2 regions of the Nonomuraea sp. NPDC050153 genome follow, and region 1 is predicted to be linked to the other one. Evidence: riboswitches for the same ligand, from Rfam matches in the RefSeq annotation. Region 1 holds a riboswitch; the other holds the start of a gene.
The links. A riboswitch is a leader RNA that binds a small molecule or an ion and turns the genes downstream of it on or off. The one in region 1 is predicted to bind cyclic di-AMP.
Positions count from the first base shown of each region.

Region 2: another riboswitch for cyclic di-AMP. It lies ahead of ACIBQ1_RS22555 (C40 family peptidase); the one in region 1 lies ahead of ACIBQ1_RS35655 (CHAP domain-containing protein).

Region 1 is NZ_JBITJQ010000018.1:48,618-56,494, reverse strand. Features, by position in the region: gene ACIBQ1_RS35680 (MFS transporter) at 1-530, opposite strand, end outside; gene ACIBQ1_RS35675 (LysR substrate-binding domain-containing protein) at 740-1,666, shown strand; gene tvaA (thioviridamide family RiPP peptide) at 1,741-1,980, shown strand; partial or broken gene ACIBQ1_RS35665 (serine hydrolase domain-containing protein) at 1,980-2,728, opposite strand; gene ACIBQ1_RS35660 (carboxymuconolactone decarboxylase family protein) at 2,816-3,349, opposite strand; gene ACIBQ1_RS35655 (CHAP domain-containing protein) at 4,288-4,968, opposite strand; cyclic di-AMP (ydaO/yuaA leader) riboswitch at 4,983-5,128, opposite strand; gene ACIBQ1_RS35650 (DegT/DnrJ/EryC1/StrS family aminotransferase) at 5,337-6,506, opposite strand; gene ACIBQ1_RS35645 (hypothetical protein) at 6,695-7,051, shown strand; gene ACIBQ1_RS35640 (multicopper oxidase family protein) at 7,120-7,877, shown strand, end outside.
Region 2 is NZ_JBITJQ010000008.1:279,079-286,955, reverse strand. Features, by position in the region: gene ACIBQ1_RS22570 (O-methyltransferase) at 1-180, shown strand, start outside; gene ACIBQ1_RS22565 (branched-chain amino acid aminotransferase) at 219-1,316, opposite strand; gene ACIBQ1_RS22560 (3-isopropylmalate dehydrogenase) at 1,531-2,577, opposite strand; cyclic di-AMP (ydaO/yuaA leader) riboswitch at 2,678-2,821, shown strand; gene ACIBQ1_RS22555 (C40 family peptidase) at 2,999-3,400, shown strand; gene ACIBQ1_RS22550 (ROK family protein) at 3,432-4,598, opposite strand; gene ACIBQ1_RS22545 (sugar ABC transporter substrate-binding protein) at 4,700-5,803, shown strand; gene ACIBQ1_RS22540 (ATP-binding cassette domain-containing protein) at 5,804-6,523, shown strand; gene ACIBQ1_RS22535 (sugar ABC transporter permease) at 6,520-7,704, shown strand; gene ACIBQ1_RS22530 (ROK family protein) at 7,701-7,877, shown strand, end outside.

The sequences.
Region 1 (7,877 bases):
ATCGGGACGGCGTAGGAGACGGCGTTGAGAGCAAAGGCCCAGCCGGGACCGACGGCGCTGATCAGTGCGCCGGACACTGCCGGGCCGGTGAGGGCGCCGAGTTGGTACGTCGAGGAGTTGAGGCTGATGGCGCTGTACAGGTGGTCACGCTCGACCAGGTCGGTGACGAACGCCAGCCGGACAGGCTGGTCGATCGCGGCGATGATGCCGAGACCCGCCGCCAGGAGTTGGATGTGCCAGGCGGTGACGTGGTCCGTGAGGGTGAGCACGGCGAGTGCCGCGGCGAGGGCGGCGGTCGCGGTTTGGGTGGCCTGCAGCACGTGGCGCTTCGGGTAGTGGTCGGCGATCCATCCACCGGCCAGGCCGAGAACCAGCATGGGAGCCAATTGCAGGGCAGTGGTGATTCCGACGGCGGTGGCATCTCCGGTGAGGCTGAGCACCAGCCAGTCCTGGGCGATGCGCTGCGCCCACATCCCGGTGGTCGCCACTGTCTGGCCGAGCAGCAAGAGCCGGAAGTTCCGGGAACGCAACGCGGCAAGCCTGGCACGTCGCGGGATAGGTGGTTTCGGCCGGGGGCTGGGGGGCTCTGGTCTGGCGGCCGCCCTGGTCACGACGAAACTCCTCCTTCGGTAACGGGGCTGTGTCTCCATCGTTGGGCACCGAGATCAATTTACGAAAGGGAATTGATCCAATAAGTCTTATTGCGAATCATGATGAGCGGGCCTAGCGTCGGGTCGTGATGTTTCCTCCGGAGCAGGTGCGGACGTTCCTGGCAGTGGCGCAGTCATTGAGCTTCTCCCGGGCCGCGGCGGCGCTGGGCCTCGGTCAGCCCACGGTGAGTCAGCACATACGCAAGCTTGAGCAAGCGGTTGGTAGACCGTTGCTGGTCCGGGACACCCGCAGCGTGACGTTGACCGTCGACGGAGAGGCGATGGTCGGCTTTGCCCGCTCGATTCTCACCGCACACGCCCAGGCGGTGGACTATTTCACCGGCGGCGGAGTGCGGGGCCGGTTGCGATTCGGAGTGACCGACGATCTCGCGCTGAGCCAGGTGCCGCGGATTCTGCGGGACTTCCGGCACCTCAACCCCGGCGTCACCCTGGACCTGACCGTGGCCCAGCAGGGCGTGCAACTGCAACGCCGGGTGGAATCCGGCCACGTCGACGTCGCCTTCCTCCAGACCACCGCTGGAGAGGGACGGGGCCGGCTGGTGCGCCGGGACCGGCTCGTATGGGCTGCCGTCGAGGGCACCGGCCTGCGGTGGGACGAGGGACGGCGGGTGCCGCTGATCGTGTATCAGGCGCCCAGCCCGAGCCGGGCGCTGGCGGTGCAGGCGTTGGAGCAGGCAGGCGTCAAACACCGTGTGGTCTGTACGGCGCGCGGGGTCAACGCCGTACTGGCCGCCACCCGCGCCGGCCTCGGCGTCGCGATCTTTGCGCGCAGCCTGCTGCCCGGCGATCTGGTCGAGCTTCCCAAGAGTGCCGGACTACCCGAACTGGGCGAACTCGACCTCGTCCTGCTGACCAACCCGCGCGCCCCCTCCGAACTCGCGGAGGCCCTGACCAGCGCCATCCTCACACACGCCAACCCCACCGGCTCCATCCAGGACACCCGTCACCGGTCGGAGATTCCAACAGGCGCGGAGACCCGCCGACCGCGCCAGTAGAGGACAAAGGCTCGAGTGGTGCCGGCGGCCGGCCATCCGAGGGCGTCCGGGAACTATTCGGCGCTGGCAGAGCCGTGGGACCAGCTAATACCGTCGCGCAGATTCGCGCCGAGGAGTCGGCCGAAACCGCGTTCAGCGAGCTGGCCGGCGCCACCCCGGAGGACCTGCAGCAGTTCCTGGAGGAGAAGGTCGGTCTGTCTCCCGACGAGGGCATCCAGGGCAGCTTCACCGGCATTATCGTCACCGCCGGGGTGCCGTGCTCCAAATACGTGCCGCCACAAGGCAGCGGGCGTTGTATCAGGCCGAGTCCATAGCGGGCCCCGGGCCAGACCCGCTGCGATTCCGTGTCGACGGGAAGAGTCTTGCGCATCTCGGCGAACTGCGCGGGCCGCAGGAGTTTGCCGTCGAGCAGGGCTGCAAAGAAGCGCTCCAGGTCCGCCGTGGTGGAGATGAGCCCGCCCGAGGCGTCCGCGTCGCGCTGCCGGGTGGTGTCGACGAATCCCTCGCTGGTCTTGAACACGCCATACCCGCGCGCATGCGGTCGCGGCAGCTCGGCCGATCCCGCGGGCCAACGCGTGTGCTGCAGGCCCAGCGGCTTGACGACGCGCCTTTCCACCTTCACATGCCAGGGGCGTCCGGTCTCCTTCCCGGTGATCAGACCGAGTATCGCGTACCCGCTGTCGGAGCAAAGCCAGCCCTTGCCGGGTGCGAAAGCCGGCTTGTGGCGCATCGCCCTGGAGATGACCTGCTGCGGGGTGTAGGTATCGTGCCAGTGGCGGCGGTATTCGCGGGAGGAGGCGATGGCAGTCGGGTACGGATAGTCGTCGACGATCCCGCTGGTGTGCTGGAAGAGGTTGCGAAGGGCCCGTCGTTGCCGCGCCCTTTGATCAGGCCGGTGAGCCACCTGTCCACGGCGTCGTCGAGTGACAGCTTCCCCTCGCCGGCCAGTTGCACTACCACGGTGGCGACGAAAGCCTTGTTGCTGGAGCCGATCCGGAAATATCCGTTCGGCGGCAGCGGGCTCCTCGTCCGGAGATCAGCGACGCCGGCCGTCGCGACCATGCTCCTGCCCTCGCCCATGACGCGCACCCGCACCCGCCGGCTCCGCTGGCGACGATCCTCTCAGCGTCACGCCGCAGGTCCGGCTCCCTATGCGGTTTTGCCGGCCGATTCCAGTTTCAGACCGGCCAGCAGGTTGAAGGAGCCGGTCAGCAAGTTGAGGGCGACCAGGCCGGGGATCTCCGCGATGATCCGATCGCTCCAGCCATGACCCCTTAGCTCGGCGACATCCTCGTCCGTCAACGAGGAGGGTTCGGCCAGCACACGGGTGGCCACCGCGATCAGCGCCGCTTCGCGAGCATCAGTGGAGGTGCCCTGACGGGCGAGGGCGATGTCGGCCTCGCTCAACCCTGCCGCCCGGCCCGCCACGGCGTGTGCGTCGAGGCAGAGACCGCAACCGATCCATTCCTGCAGGGCGAGTGAGATCTTCTCGCTGAGAGCGCGGGGCAGCTTGCTGCGCTTCATGGCCCGCGACAGGTCCAAGTAGCCCTGGAGCAGGGCCGGCGAGTGCGCCATGGTGGAAACCATCTCACCGGCCGAACCACTGCGGCTGATGATGTCATCCAGCAACTCCCGGGACTTCGCTGGTGCTTCTGCAGGGTCGAGCGCGTTCAACCGTCGCATGTCATCTCCCTCTTCAGGTCGCGTCGAAGATACCATACCCTCCCTGGGTATACCTTTAGCTGGAGGATCCCCTTGGCATGCCCTGTCCGGCCGAGCGCTTCGGTCGGCGAATGCGGGTACGACCTGAGGCCAGAAGCGCGCCGATAGGACCATTCCGACGCGGGTACTGCCCGCTCGGCTTACGCTTCCGGCGCCGCCTTTCCCAGCGGAGAGATCTACCCTCCGCGCAGACCCGCGCAGAGTTGGGCGACTTCCTCCTCGGCGTACGGAGGCACGTATGAGCTCTTCAAGCCCACGGTCCGTCATGTCGAGCCGCGTGGACGGCACGCGCGAAACTCTGACGTTGATCGATCGAGTCGCCGGCCGCGCATTGACCTCCTCGGCAGGCATGCCGTCCAGGGTGAAGGTGACGATGCCGCACCGCTCGGCCCCCAGGTCGTGCACGTGGCAGCCGAGCAGTTCCGCCTGCTGCTCCCGCAGGTGGTCCGCCGGCGCGTAGACCCGGTCCCGGACGTTCTCGAGCCCCCTGGCGAGCGCCTCGTCGATGGCCGCGCCCAGGCCGAGCCGGGCGGCAACGCTGTACTCCCAGTTCTCGAAGCGGGCGCGCGCCTGGCTGCGCCTTGTAGCGCGACGGCGCTGTCCAGCGGGCGCCGTGCAGGTCCAGGAAAGGCGGGTCGAGCCGGTCGAGCGCCGCACGCCGTACATAGATCAGACCTGTGCCGCGAGGAGCGCGTAGATACTTGCGACCGGTGGTGGAGCAGGGCGCCGACGAGCAGACCGGCTACGGCGGCATGCGTCCACAACCGATGCCGATCCGATGAATCCCAGCGTAGGGCCACAGAGGCCACGCTTCGACGCTATACGACGACGGGCGGTGCCGGGATTTCCCCGCACCGCCCGTCCTCCCTTGACCATCGCACCGGCAAGGTGTCTTCCCGTCAGGCCTTGTATTCGGGGTAGCCGTAGCCGACAACCTGGGACTTGGGCCGGATCCGCTGCTCCACCCTGCCGTTGCCGGTGTTGCCCTCGATCGTGGTGATCGTGCCGTTGCCGTTGTCCTGCTTGACCAGACCCATGTGGTCGATGCCGGTCACGCTCTTGCCGTTCCAGTCGTAGAAGACCACCGCGCCGGGCTTGGCGAGGGCGCCCCAGCGCTTGTTGGCCTTGAACCACTTCGCCCAGGTGACCGTGTAGGCGTCCCAGCCCATGGTGGTCCGGGCGCCGGCCTTCGCACCCACCCAGGAGACGAACATGGCGCACCACGGGGCGTTGGCGTACAGCTGCAGGGTGCCGCCGTCGCGAGCCAAGGTCTCTGCCGCCCGCGGCGAGGACATGTACCAGCGGTGGAACAGGGTTCCGCCACCCGCGGCGTTCTCGGTCACACCGATCTGCGACTCGGCGATCTTCAGCACCGCCTGGGCGGTCACCTGGCGGGCGGCCGTCTGCGGCGCGGCATGGGAGGAGACGGCATTAGATCGCGAAGACTGCGCATCGGTCTGATGGCCGGCGGCGAAGACCGGGGTGCCGGCGAGGACCACGCCGGCCACGACGCTCATCCCGACGGCGAAGCGGGAAAGCCTTGCGGACGTCACGGCACCGGCGAAGACATTCTTGACCATTACTGAGAGATTGCTCCTTGCTTCCATGCCGCCTACCGGGTTAGCTGACGGGTTCGGGCGTGGAAGTGCCCTACGGAGCGCCCATACGGTGCGCGCCGATTCACCCCAGGGAGATTGGGTCCCCGGCTCCGCGAGATCGCGAATTCGGCGGCCGCGCCACCTTGTGGACTCGATGTTCACGCTGGTGAGACGCGGTCTCGGCAATACGGGAGGCGTCGCTCGGCATCGAGTGCTGCCAGGCGTACGCCTTGGGTCATTGAAGGTAAGCGAATCGCATAGAAAGATGCAAGCCACGTTCGGGAACAGGAAACAGGATCTCCTATCCTGTAGGCCAAATACGAGAGAATTTTTACCTACTCCCGTGCTTTTCAGGTCACATCGTGCAGAGAAGGGGGCGAGAGCTTCGCGAGGATCGGCAAGGCCCGCTCCGCCCGCAACGGGTCGATCGGGAGTACGTGGCGTGCCCACCAGCGGGACGTCTCCGGAGCCGGAGACGCTTCGGTGAGGCCGGGCGCGTACTCGTCGAAGGGAGGGTCGTACACGTACCCGACGATGACCCCGTGTCGGCGCAGTTTTCGGATCGCACGTTCACGATCCTCGACAAGGAGCGGCACCCGGAACAGAGGCTGCTCCAGCTGCTCCAGCACCGCCGGCGCGACCGTCTTCAACTCGGCGAGCCGGTGTACGCCGGCAAGCCTGCGCCCACGCTGCGCCTCGAGCGTCTTCATCCGGCGCAGTCCGTAGGCCTCGATCAGTGATCCCTGGCGCATGCGATAGCGATGGTTGTCCGCGCACACCCAGGCGTCCAAGGCGTCCAGCCCGGGGCATTCCATGCCTCCGACGGCCAGTCGCGGCGCGAGCGCCATGCGCCGAAGCGCGATCCGGTGGCCTTCACGCCGCTCGTTCAGGCCCAGCGCCTGGGCCAGCCACCAGGCCGGGCCGCTGAGGGCTGTGGCCGAAACGGCGTTGCGAGCGATCATCTTGGCCATGACACCCAACTCGGCGAGCGGGAATCTCCGCGAAAGCCAGCGCGTACGCAGTGCCTGCAATGCCGGGCGATCATCCGGTTGCGCCATCGCCACGATTCCGCCCGGGGCGGCGCCTGGATGTTTGGACAGGCTGAAGACACCGGCATCGCCGAATGCTCCGACCGGCACTCCCATCACCGTCGTCTGCATGGCGTGCGCGGCATCTTCTATGAGAGGGATGCCGCGTTGGGCGCACATTCCGCCCAGGGCGATGATGTCGTCCGGCAGGCCGTACAGGTGAGTGGACAGCACCCCGTCGAAACGCAGCCCGTCCACGGCTCGGGTGTCGATGTTGCCGTTGCGGGGATTCGTCGGGGCGATGACCGGTCGCAGCCCCGCGGCCAGCACCAGGAACAGGATTTCGTCCGGCGAGATCGCCGACATCAGCAGGCGCTGCCCAGGCGACATCCAGTGCCGTAACGCGATGAACAGGCCGAACCTGTTCGAGGGCACGTACAGGCACTCTCGGCCCAGCCGGGAGGCGAACTCCGCTTCGATTCGTTCGAACACCGGTCACCTCGAGTCACGCGCTCGCGGCGGAGGGCCCCGCATCATACAACTATGAAACATAGTATTTAGCTGGAGCAAGGTGACAATCGGGGCATCTCAGGAGCGAAATGCACAGGGGATGATGGTCCTGAACTACTACGCACCATAGGCGATGCGTCTATGCTGGTGGCATGACGCGAGCAGAACGGGTGATCCTGCGCCTGATGCTGCTCGTGGTCGTGGCCCTCGGCGTCGTGGCGATGCATACGCTCGGCCACATCAATGGGCATGCGGACCTGCCACCTGCCGGGAGCCACGTCGCCATGCATGCCGTTCCCTCCGAGGCCGGCATCGCCGCCGGAGAAGAGTCCCATGAGGGCGCCGGTGCCGGCTGGGTGTGCCTGGCGATCCTCGGCACGGCTCTGACCCTGTTGTTGTTCCGGCTGGGCACCCGTGACGTCCTCGGTGCGTCGGGCCCCGCCAGCCTGTCGCTTCGGCTCTGGTCCAGGTTCCTTCGCGCGCCGCCGATCCGGTCGCTGACGCGCACGGTCGTGCTCCGGATCTAGACGGGGATCCGGCCCCCTGAGGGCCCGAGGTCTCCCTTCCGGCACGATCTTTCAAGCGAGGAATCACTGTGGACATCGATCGACGCACCATGCTCAGAACCGGTATCGGCCTGCTCGGCGGGGCGGCTCTGGCCGCCTGCAGCCCGAGCCGTAATACCACGGCATCCCCATTCGTCAGCCCGACCGGCGCGCAGGTGCGCGCCGTCGAGCAGGCCCGAAAGCCGGGCGTGGTCAAGGACGTTCGGCTGGTGGCCGCCGAGACCCAGGCCGACCTCGGCGGTGTGACGGTGCGGACCTGGGCCTACGACGGCCGCGTCCCCGGCACCCCGATCCGCGTCACCGCAGGCGAAGTGGTGCGGGCCCGCCTGTCCAACCGGCTGCCTGCCGACACCACCGTCCACTGGCACGGCCTCGCCCTGCGCAACGACGCCGACGGCGTGCCCGGCGTCACCCAACCACCCGTCAGGACGGGCACGGAGTTCACCTACGAGTTCACCGCCGCCCACCCCGGCACGTACTGGTTCCACCCGCACTCCGGCACCCAGCTCGACCGGGGCCTGTACGCCCCGCTGATCGTCGAGGACCCGCGCGAGCCGCTCGGCTACGACGAGGAATGGACGATCGTTCTCGACGACTGGCTCGACGGTGTCACGGGCACCCCGGACGAGGTCCTGGCCGAGCTGTCCCGCGGCATGGGGGGCATGGACCACGGCGGCATGCCCGGCATGACGAGCACGACGCCCAGCCCGTCGTCCGGGATGGGCGAGCACATGCTGATGGGCGCCACGAGCCTGCTGCTCGGCGGCGACGCGGGCGACGTACGCTA
Region 2 (7,877 bases), on a different contig from region 1:
CCCGGCGGGCTGATCGTGGCGGACAACACCCTGCGCAGGGGGCACGTGGCGGACCCGGCGCGCGAGGAGCCGACAACCGTGGAGATCCGGCGGTTCAACGACCTGGTGATCGAGGATCCGCGGGTGACCGTGCTCATGATGCCGGTCGCGGACGGGATGACCCTGATCAGGAAGAACTAGGCGGGGCGGCCGGGCCCTCGCGGACCCGGCCGGCCCAACTAGACGATCTTGTGGATCCAGTTGTGCGTGTCGGGGCGGGCGCCGTACTGGATGCCCACCAGTTCCTCGCGCACCCGCAGCGTCACCGGGCCGGGGTTGCCGTCGGCGACGCTCCAGGCGCGGTCGGCGCCCTTCACCGTGCCCACCGGCGTGACCACGGCCGCCGTCCCGCACGCGAACACCTCGGTGAGCTCCCCGGACTCGCACCCGGCCTGCCACTCGTCGACCGAGATGAGGCGCTCCTCGGCCTCCAGGCCCAGGTCAGCGGCCAGCGCCAGGATGGAGTCCCTGGTGATGCCGGGCAGCAGGGTGCCGGTCAGCGCGGGGGTGACGAGCTTGTCGCCGAAGACGAAGAACAGGTTCATCCCGCCCATCTCCTCGACGTACTTGTGCTCGTGGGCGTCCAGCCACACCACCTGGTCGCAGCCGTTCTCCACCGCCTGCCGCTGCGCGACGAACGCGGCCGCGTAGTTCCCGCCGCACTTCGCGAAGCCCGTGCCGCCGGGGGCGGCCCGCGTGTACTCGGTGGACAGCCAGACGGAGACGGGCTTGAGCCCACCCGTGAAGTACGAGGCCGCCGGGGAGGCGATGACCATGTACTTGTACGACTTCGACGGGTAGTTGACGCCGAGCCCCGCCTGGGTGGCGATCATGAAGGGGCGCAGGTAGAGGCTGTGGCCCTCGGTCGTGGGCACCCATTCCTTGTCGGTCTCCACGAGGAGTTCGAGCGACTCGACGAACGCCTCCTCCGGCAGCTCCGGCATGGCCATCCGGACCGCGGAGTGGTTGAAGCGGGCGGCGTTCGCGTACGGGCGGAACGTGACGATCGAGCCGTTGGTCTGGCGATAGGCCTTGAGCCCCTCGAACAGTTCCTGCGCGTAGTGGAAGACCGAGGTGGCCGGGTCGAGCGAGAGCGGGCCGTACGGCACCAGCTCGGCGTCGTGCCAGCCCTGCCCCTCGGTGTAGTCGATCGAGATCATGTGATCCGTGAAGGTCTGCCCGAAGCCGGGGTTCGCCAGTACCTGCTCCCGCTCGGCCGCGGTGCGAGCGTGGTCGGATAGCTGCACGTCGAAGCTGAGCTTTTGAGCGATGGTCATGACGTCGGTCCTTCTCTCTGCGAATCTGCCCAAATCTACAGAAACCTGTGGATCGGTGCTGATGGGCGGGACTGCCCGGAGGACAGTCCCGTACTTCCTATTGTCTCGCCATATGGGATGGCAAGCGGCCAATGGGGCGGTCACCCCTTTTGGACGCAAAAAAGCGCCTGGCGGCCCTCTTCGGACCACCAGGCGCGTTGGAGGCTAGGCGGTCCTAGCCGGATACTCGCGCGGTGATGTCGTCACCGATCTCGTGAGTGGTGCGACCCGCCCAGCCGGCCAGCCGCTCAAGGATGTCCTCGGCGACCGCCTGCTCGACCTTGGCCGACTCGGCGTGCAGGCCGAGGTGGTCGAGGAGCATGGCGACGGACAGGATGGTCGCGGTCGGGTCGGCCTTGCCCTGGCCGGCGATGTCGGGCGCGCTGCCGTGCACCGGCTCGAACATGCTCGGCGCGGACCGCTCGGGGTTGATGTTGCCGCTGGCGGCCAGGCCGATGCCGCCGGCGATGGCGGCGCCCAGGTCGGTGATGATGTCCCCGAACAGGTTGTCGGTGACGACCACGTCGAACCGCTCCGGCTGGGACACGAAGAACATCGAGGCCGCGTCGATGTGGCAGTAGTCGGTCGTGACGTCGGGGTATTCCGCCGCGAGGCGGTTGACCGTGCGCTGCCACAGGTCACCGGCGAAGGTGAGGACGTTAGTCTTGTGGACGAGCGTCAGCTTCTTGCGCGGCCGCGTGGCGGCCTTCTCGAACGCGTACCGCACCACGCGCTCGACGCCGTAGGCGGTGTTGAGCGACTCCTGGGTGGCGATCTCGTACGGGGTGCCGCGCCGCATGGCGCCGCCGGTGCCCGCGTAGAGGCCCTCGGTGCCCTCGCGGACGACGATCATGTCGATGTCGTCCGCCGTGGTGTCGGCCAGCGGGGTGGTCACGCCGGGGAACAGCTTGACCGGGCGCAGGTTGACGTAGTGGTCGAACTCGAAGCGGATCCGGAGCAGCAGGTCGCGCTCAAGGATGCCCGGCGGCACACTGGGGTCGCCCACCGCGCCGAGCAGGATCGCGTCGTAGCCGCGCAGCTCTTCGAGCACGCTGTCGGGCAGCGTCTCACCGGTACGGTGATAGCGGGCGGCCCCCAGGTCGTAGTGGGTGGGCTCGAACTTCGTGCCAACTGCCTCCAGGACCTTGAGCCCTTCGGCCACGACCTCGGTGCCGATCCCATCGCCGGGGATGACGGCCAGACGGATGTTACGCGACTCCATGGGCGGTACCTTACCGCGTCGTCTCGCCTGACGAACACGTCATCTCATTTTTCGGACGCCCACTTTGTCCGTATTGCGGTTTTTTGACCGTTTCGTTAAAGTCGGCGACCAGCCTAATCCGCGCAGCCGTTGCGTGGAGTCGGGGACCCACTTCCCCCTGGGGCGAGTCGGCATCCCCATGCCGTAGGGCTACTTCCAGGCCCGAGCCCGTCAGCTAACCCGGCCGGCCACTTGGAAGGACAGACCCCTGTCTCGAATCGCCATCGTCCTGGCGGCGGGCGCCGCCGGGCTCATTCTGGCCACCCCAGCCCACGCCGCGACCACCCCCGAAAACCCCACCACCCTGACCGGCGCCCAGATCAAGAAAATCCAGGAGAAGCAGGGGCCGAAACCCGCCTGGAAGATCGCCCTCAAGTTCGCCATGAGCAAGCGCGGCACACCGTACGTGTGGGGCGGCACCAGCCCGAGCGGATACGACTGCTCCGGGCTCATGCTCAGGGCCTACGAGCACGCCGGGATCGAACTGCCCCGCACCGCGGCCGAACAGTACTCCGCGTTCGGCAGGAAGATCTCCTGGGAGCACCTCAAACCCGGCGATCTCGTCTTCTTCCACGGCCTCGGGCATGTCGGGATGATCTCCCGGCCCGGCTACATGGTCCACTCGCCGCGCACGGGCGACGTGGTCAAGGAAGAGCGCCTGAGCCAATGGCGCCGCGACTCCTTCGTGGGTGGCGTCCGCCCCGACCCCAAGGGCGTACGGCTCTGGTCCAAGCTCCAGAAGCAGCGCGAGGACACGCCCACCACGCTCACGGCCACCCTGTAGAAGGCACCGGCGTCCGCCTCCCCGCGTGCGGTCAGGGGAGGCGGGCGTCGAAGATGAGGTCCCAGGCGCGGGTCCTGGCGTGGGCCACCGCGCCCAGCAGGACGCCGCTGTCGCCCAGCGTGCTGGCCACCACCGACGGCCGCAGCGGGCCGAGCTCGGCGATGCGGCTCTTGATGGCCGCTCCCAGGAGGTCGAGGTTGCGGCCCACGCCGCCGCTGAGCACGATCACCTCCGGGTCCAGCACGGCCGCGACCGCCACCAGCAGGCCGCCGATGCGGCGCCCCTCGGCCTCCACCACCGAGCGGGCCACGCCGTCGCCGGCTGCCGCCGCGGCGAAGACCTCCTTGGCCGTGTCCAGGGTCAGGCCGGCGGCACGGGCGGCGCGGACCACGCCGGGCGCGGCGGCCACCGCCTCCGTGGCGCCGTGCGCCAGGGCGTGGTCGGCCGGTGGCGCCGGGTCCTCGGCCGCGGGCACGTACGAGACCTCCCCCGCCGCTCCTTTGGCGCCCACGTACAGCTCGCCGTTGATCACGATGCCCATCCCGACGCCGGTCCCGATGGACACCAGCGCGAAGTTCGACTTGCCGCGCCCCTCCCCGTGCACGTGCTCGCCGACGGCGGCCAGGTTGATGTCGTTCTCGATGACGAGCTCGACCTCCAACGCGGCGCGCAGGCGCTCGGCCAGGTCGGGGCCGGGCAGGTTGGGGGCGAACTCCAGGCGGCCGAGCGCCGGGTCGTACACGCCGGGCGATCCGACGACGGCGCAGGCGATGGCGGGCCAGTCGGCCTCGGCCTCGCGGGCGGCGGCCCGGCACAGCTCCCCGACCAGGACGGCCAGCTCGGCGGAGGTGCGGGCGGTGTTGCGCAGGTCTCTGCGGCCGGCGAAGGTCCCGCGCAGGTCGGCGACGGCGACCCGGATCCAGTCGCGCCCGATGTCGACGCCGGCGACGTGGGTGGCGGCGGCGTTGACGTCGTACAGGGACGTGACCGGCCCGGGGCGGCCGGAGACCTCGCCGACGAGGTGGACCAGCCCGTCCTCCTCCAGCCCTGCCAGGGCCGCGGACACCGTGGGCTTCGACAGGCCGGTGATCTTGGCGAGGTCGGCGCGCGAGGCGGGGCCGTGCTCCTGAAGATGGTCGAGCAGGCGGCGCTCGTTCAGCACTCGCAGCAGCCGCGGATTACCCAGGTCGCCCCGCATCTCACCCTCCCTTGAAGAAACAAACCCTAGCCAACTCGCCTGATAGTAAATTACCTTTCTTACCAAGCACAGGGGCGGCACATCCGGAAGGACGAAGTGCGATGCACCGAGCATGGCGATCAATCCCTGTCGCGGCGGTCCTGCTGACCGCCGCCTGCGGAAACACCGGCAACAACACCGGCGCCACCACCACCACCACGACCACGCAGAGCCAGGGCCAGGGCGGCAAGACGATCGCGCTGTTCCTGCCCGAGTCCAAGACCACCCGGTACGAGGCGTTCGACCGCCCGCTGTTCGAGGCGAAGGTCAAGTCGCTCTGCCCCGATTGCAAGATCCTCTACAGCAACGCCGAGCAGGACGCCCCCAAACAGCAGCAACAGGTCGAGGCCGCGCTCACCCAGCAGGCCGACGTGCTCGTGCTCGACGCCGTGGACGCCAACGCCGTGGCCCCGCTGGTGAACCAGGCCAAGCAGAAGAAGGTCCCGGTCATCGCCTACGACCGGCTGATCTCGGGCATCGACTACGCGTACTACGTCTCGTTCAACAACGTACGGGTGGGCGAGATGCAGGGCCAGGCGCTGCTCGACGCCATGACCGCCAGGGGCACGGCGGCCAAGGGCCAGATCGTGATGATCCACGGCTCCCCCACCGACCCCAGCTCCGCCGACTACAAGAAGGGCGCCAAGAGCGTGCTGGACGGAAAGGTGAAGGTCGGCAGGGAGTTCGACACGCCGGACTGGAGCCCCGACAAGGCGCAGCAGGAGATGGAGCAGGCCATCACCGCGCTGGGCAAGGACAGCATCACGGGCGTGCTGTCCGCGAACGACGGCATGGCGGGCGGCGCGATCGCGGCCATGAAGCGCGCGGGCTACAAGCAGCTCCCGCCGATCACCGGCCAGGACGCCGAGCTGGCCGCCGTCCAGCGCATCCTCACCGGCGAACAGTACATGACCATATATCTGGACATCAGGGCGGAGGCGGAGAAGTCCGCCGAGCTCGCCGTCGCCCTCGCCAATGGCGAGCAGCCCGTTGCCCCCGCCAAGGTCAACAACGGCGCGGCCGAGATCCCGGCGTTCCTCCTCGACCCCATCCCCGTCACGGCGGACAAGGTGAAGGACACGATCGTGAAGGACGGCTTCTACACCGCCGCCCAGCTCTGCACGGGCGAGGTCAAGGCCGCCTGCGAGAAGCAGGGCATCCAGTAGATGCTCTCGGCAACAGGGATCTCCAAACGGTACGGCGCGGTCCAGGCCCTCGACGGGGCCGGCCTGGACCTGCGCGCCGGCGAGGTCGTGGCCCTCATGGGCGACAACGGCGCCGGCAAGTCCACGCTGGTCAAGACCATCTCGGGAGTCGTGACGCCGGACACCGGCACGATCGCCGTGGACGGCTCGCCGGTCAGGATCGCCAACCCGCACGACGCGCAGGCCCTCGGCGTCTCGACCGTCTACCAGGACCTCGCGCTCTGCGAGAACCTCGACGTCGTGGCCAACCTCTTCCTGGGCACCGAGCGCCGGCGCGGCTCGCTGCTGCGCCACATCGCCATGGAACGCGCGACCCGCGACCTCCTCGGCCAGCTCGACGTGCGCATCAGGGACATCAGGGTGCCGGTCGCCATGCTGTCGGGCGGCCAGCGGCAGTCGGTGGCCATCGCGAGAGCGCTCATCGGCGAGCCCCGGCTGGTCATCCTCGACGAGCCCACGGCGGCCCTGGGGGTCGAGCAGACGGCGCAGGTGCTGGCGCTGATCGGGCGGCTGCGCGAGCGCGGGCTCGCGGTGCTGGTCATCTCGCACAACCTCGCCGACGTGCGCGCGGTGAGCGACCGCGTGGTGGTGCTGCGGCTGGGCCGCAACGCCGGTGAGTTCCGTACGGCCACCTCCTCCCAGGAGGAGATCGTGGCCGCGATCACGGGGGCAGGGGCATGACCGACACACTGGTACGCAGGCCGTACACGCCGAAGGTCGCGGTCGAGCGGCTGCGGCAGGGGGACGTCGGCGCGTGGCCGGTCGTCGGCGGGCTGATCGCGATCGCGATCGTGTTCAGCACGCTCAACGACCGCTTCCTGTCCCCCGAGAACCTCACCAACCTCGTGCTCCAGATGGCCGCCACCGGCACGATCGCGCTCGGCATCATCATGGTGCTGCTGCTCGGCGAGATCGACCTGTCGGCGGGCTCGGTCAGCGGCCTGTGCGCCACGATCATGACGATCGTCCATGTCAAGCAGGGCTGGAACCCGCTGCCGGCCATCCTCCTGGCGCTGGCCGTCGGGGCGGCGATCGGGTTCCTGCACGGCGTGATGCTGACCAAGCTGCGGATGCCGTCGTTCGTCGTGACGCTGGCCGGGCTGATGGGCTGGCTCGGCCTGCTGCTCTACCTGCTGCGGCAGGGCGGGACGATCAACCTGCCGTTCACCGGGTTCATCTCGAAGCTGAGCGACACCTGGCTGCCGGGCTGGCTCGCGTGGACGGTCGCGGCGGGCCTGGTGGCCGGGTCGGCGGGCGCGTCCCTCGCGGTCAGGAGGCTGCGGCTGGCGGCCGGGCTGCCGGTGACGCCGCTGTGGTGGTCGCTGGCGAAGGCCGGCGGGCTGGCGGTGCTGCTCGCCGCGGCGGTGCTCGTCATGTCGGCGGACCGCGGCGTGCCGCTCCTGCTGATCATCTTCGGGGCGCTGGTGGTGCTGCTCGACCTCATGCTGAGGCACACCACGTTCGGCCGGCACCTGTACGCCGTCGGCGGCAACGCCGAGGCCGCCAGGCGCGCCGGCATCAACGTCACCAGGATCAGGATCCTCGCGTTCATGCTGGCCTCCACGCTGGCGACGGCCGGGGGCATCCTGGCCGCCAGCCGCCTGTCCGCCGTCAACCAGGGCTCGGGCGGCAGCGACATCCTCCTCCTGGCAATCGCCACCGCGGTCATCGGCGGCACCTCGCTGTTCGGCGGGCGCGGCCGGGCCTACGACGCGCTGCTCGGCGTCCTGGTCATCCAGGCCATCTCCAACGGCATGTACCTGCTCAGCGTGGACTCCTCGGTGCGGTTCATGGTGACCGCCGCGGTGCTGGCGCTGGCCGTGGCCATCGACTCGCTCGCCCGCAGGGGCGCGGCCCGATGACCCGGGTCCTGGGCATCGACGTGGGTGGGACGAAGGTGGCCATCGGGGTGTCCACGGCCGACGGCCCCTCGCTGTCCGCCCACCTCCGCCTGGACACCGGTCCCGACACGCTGGCGCGGGCGCTCGCGGCGGCGCGGGCCCTGGACGGCGCGCCCGCCGCGGTGGGCTTCTCG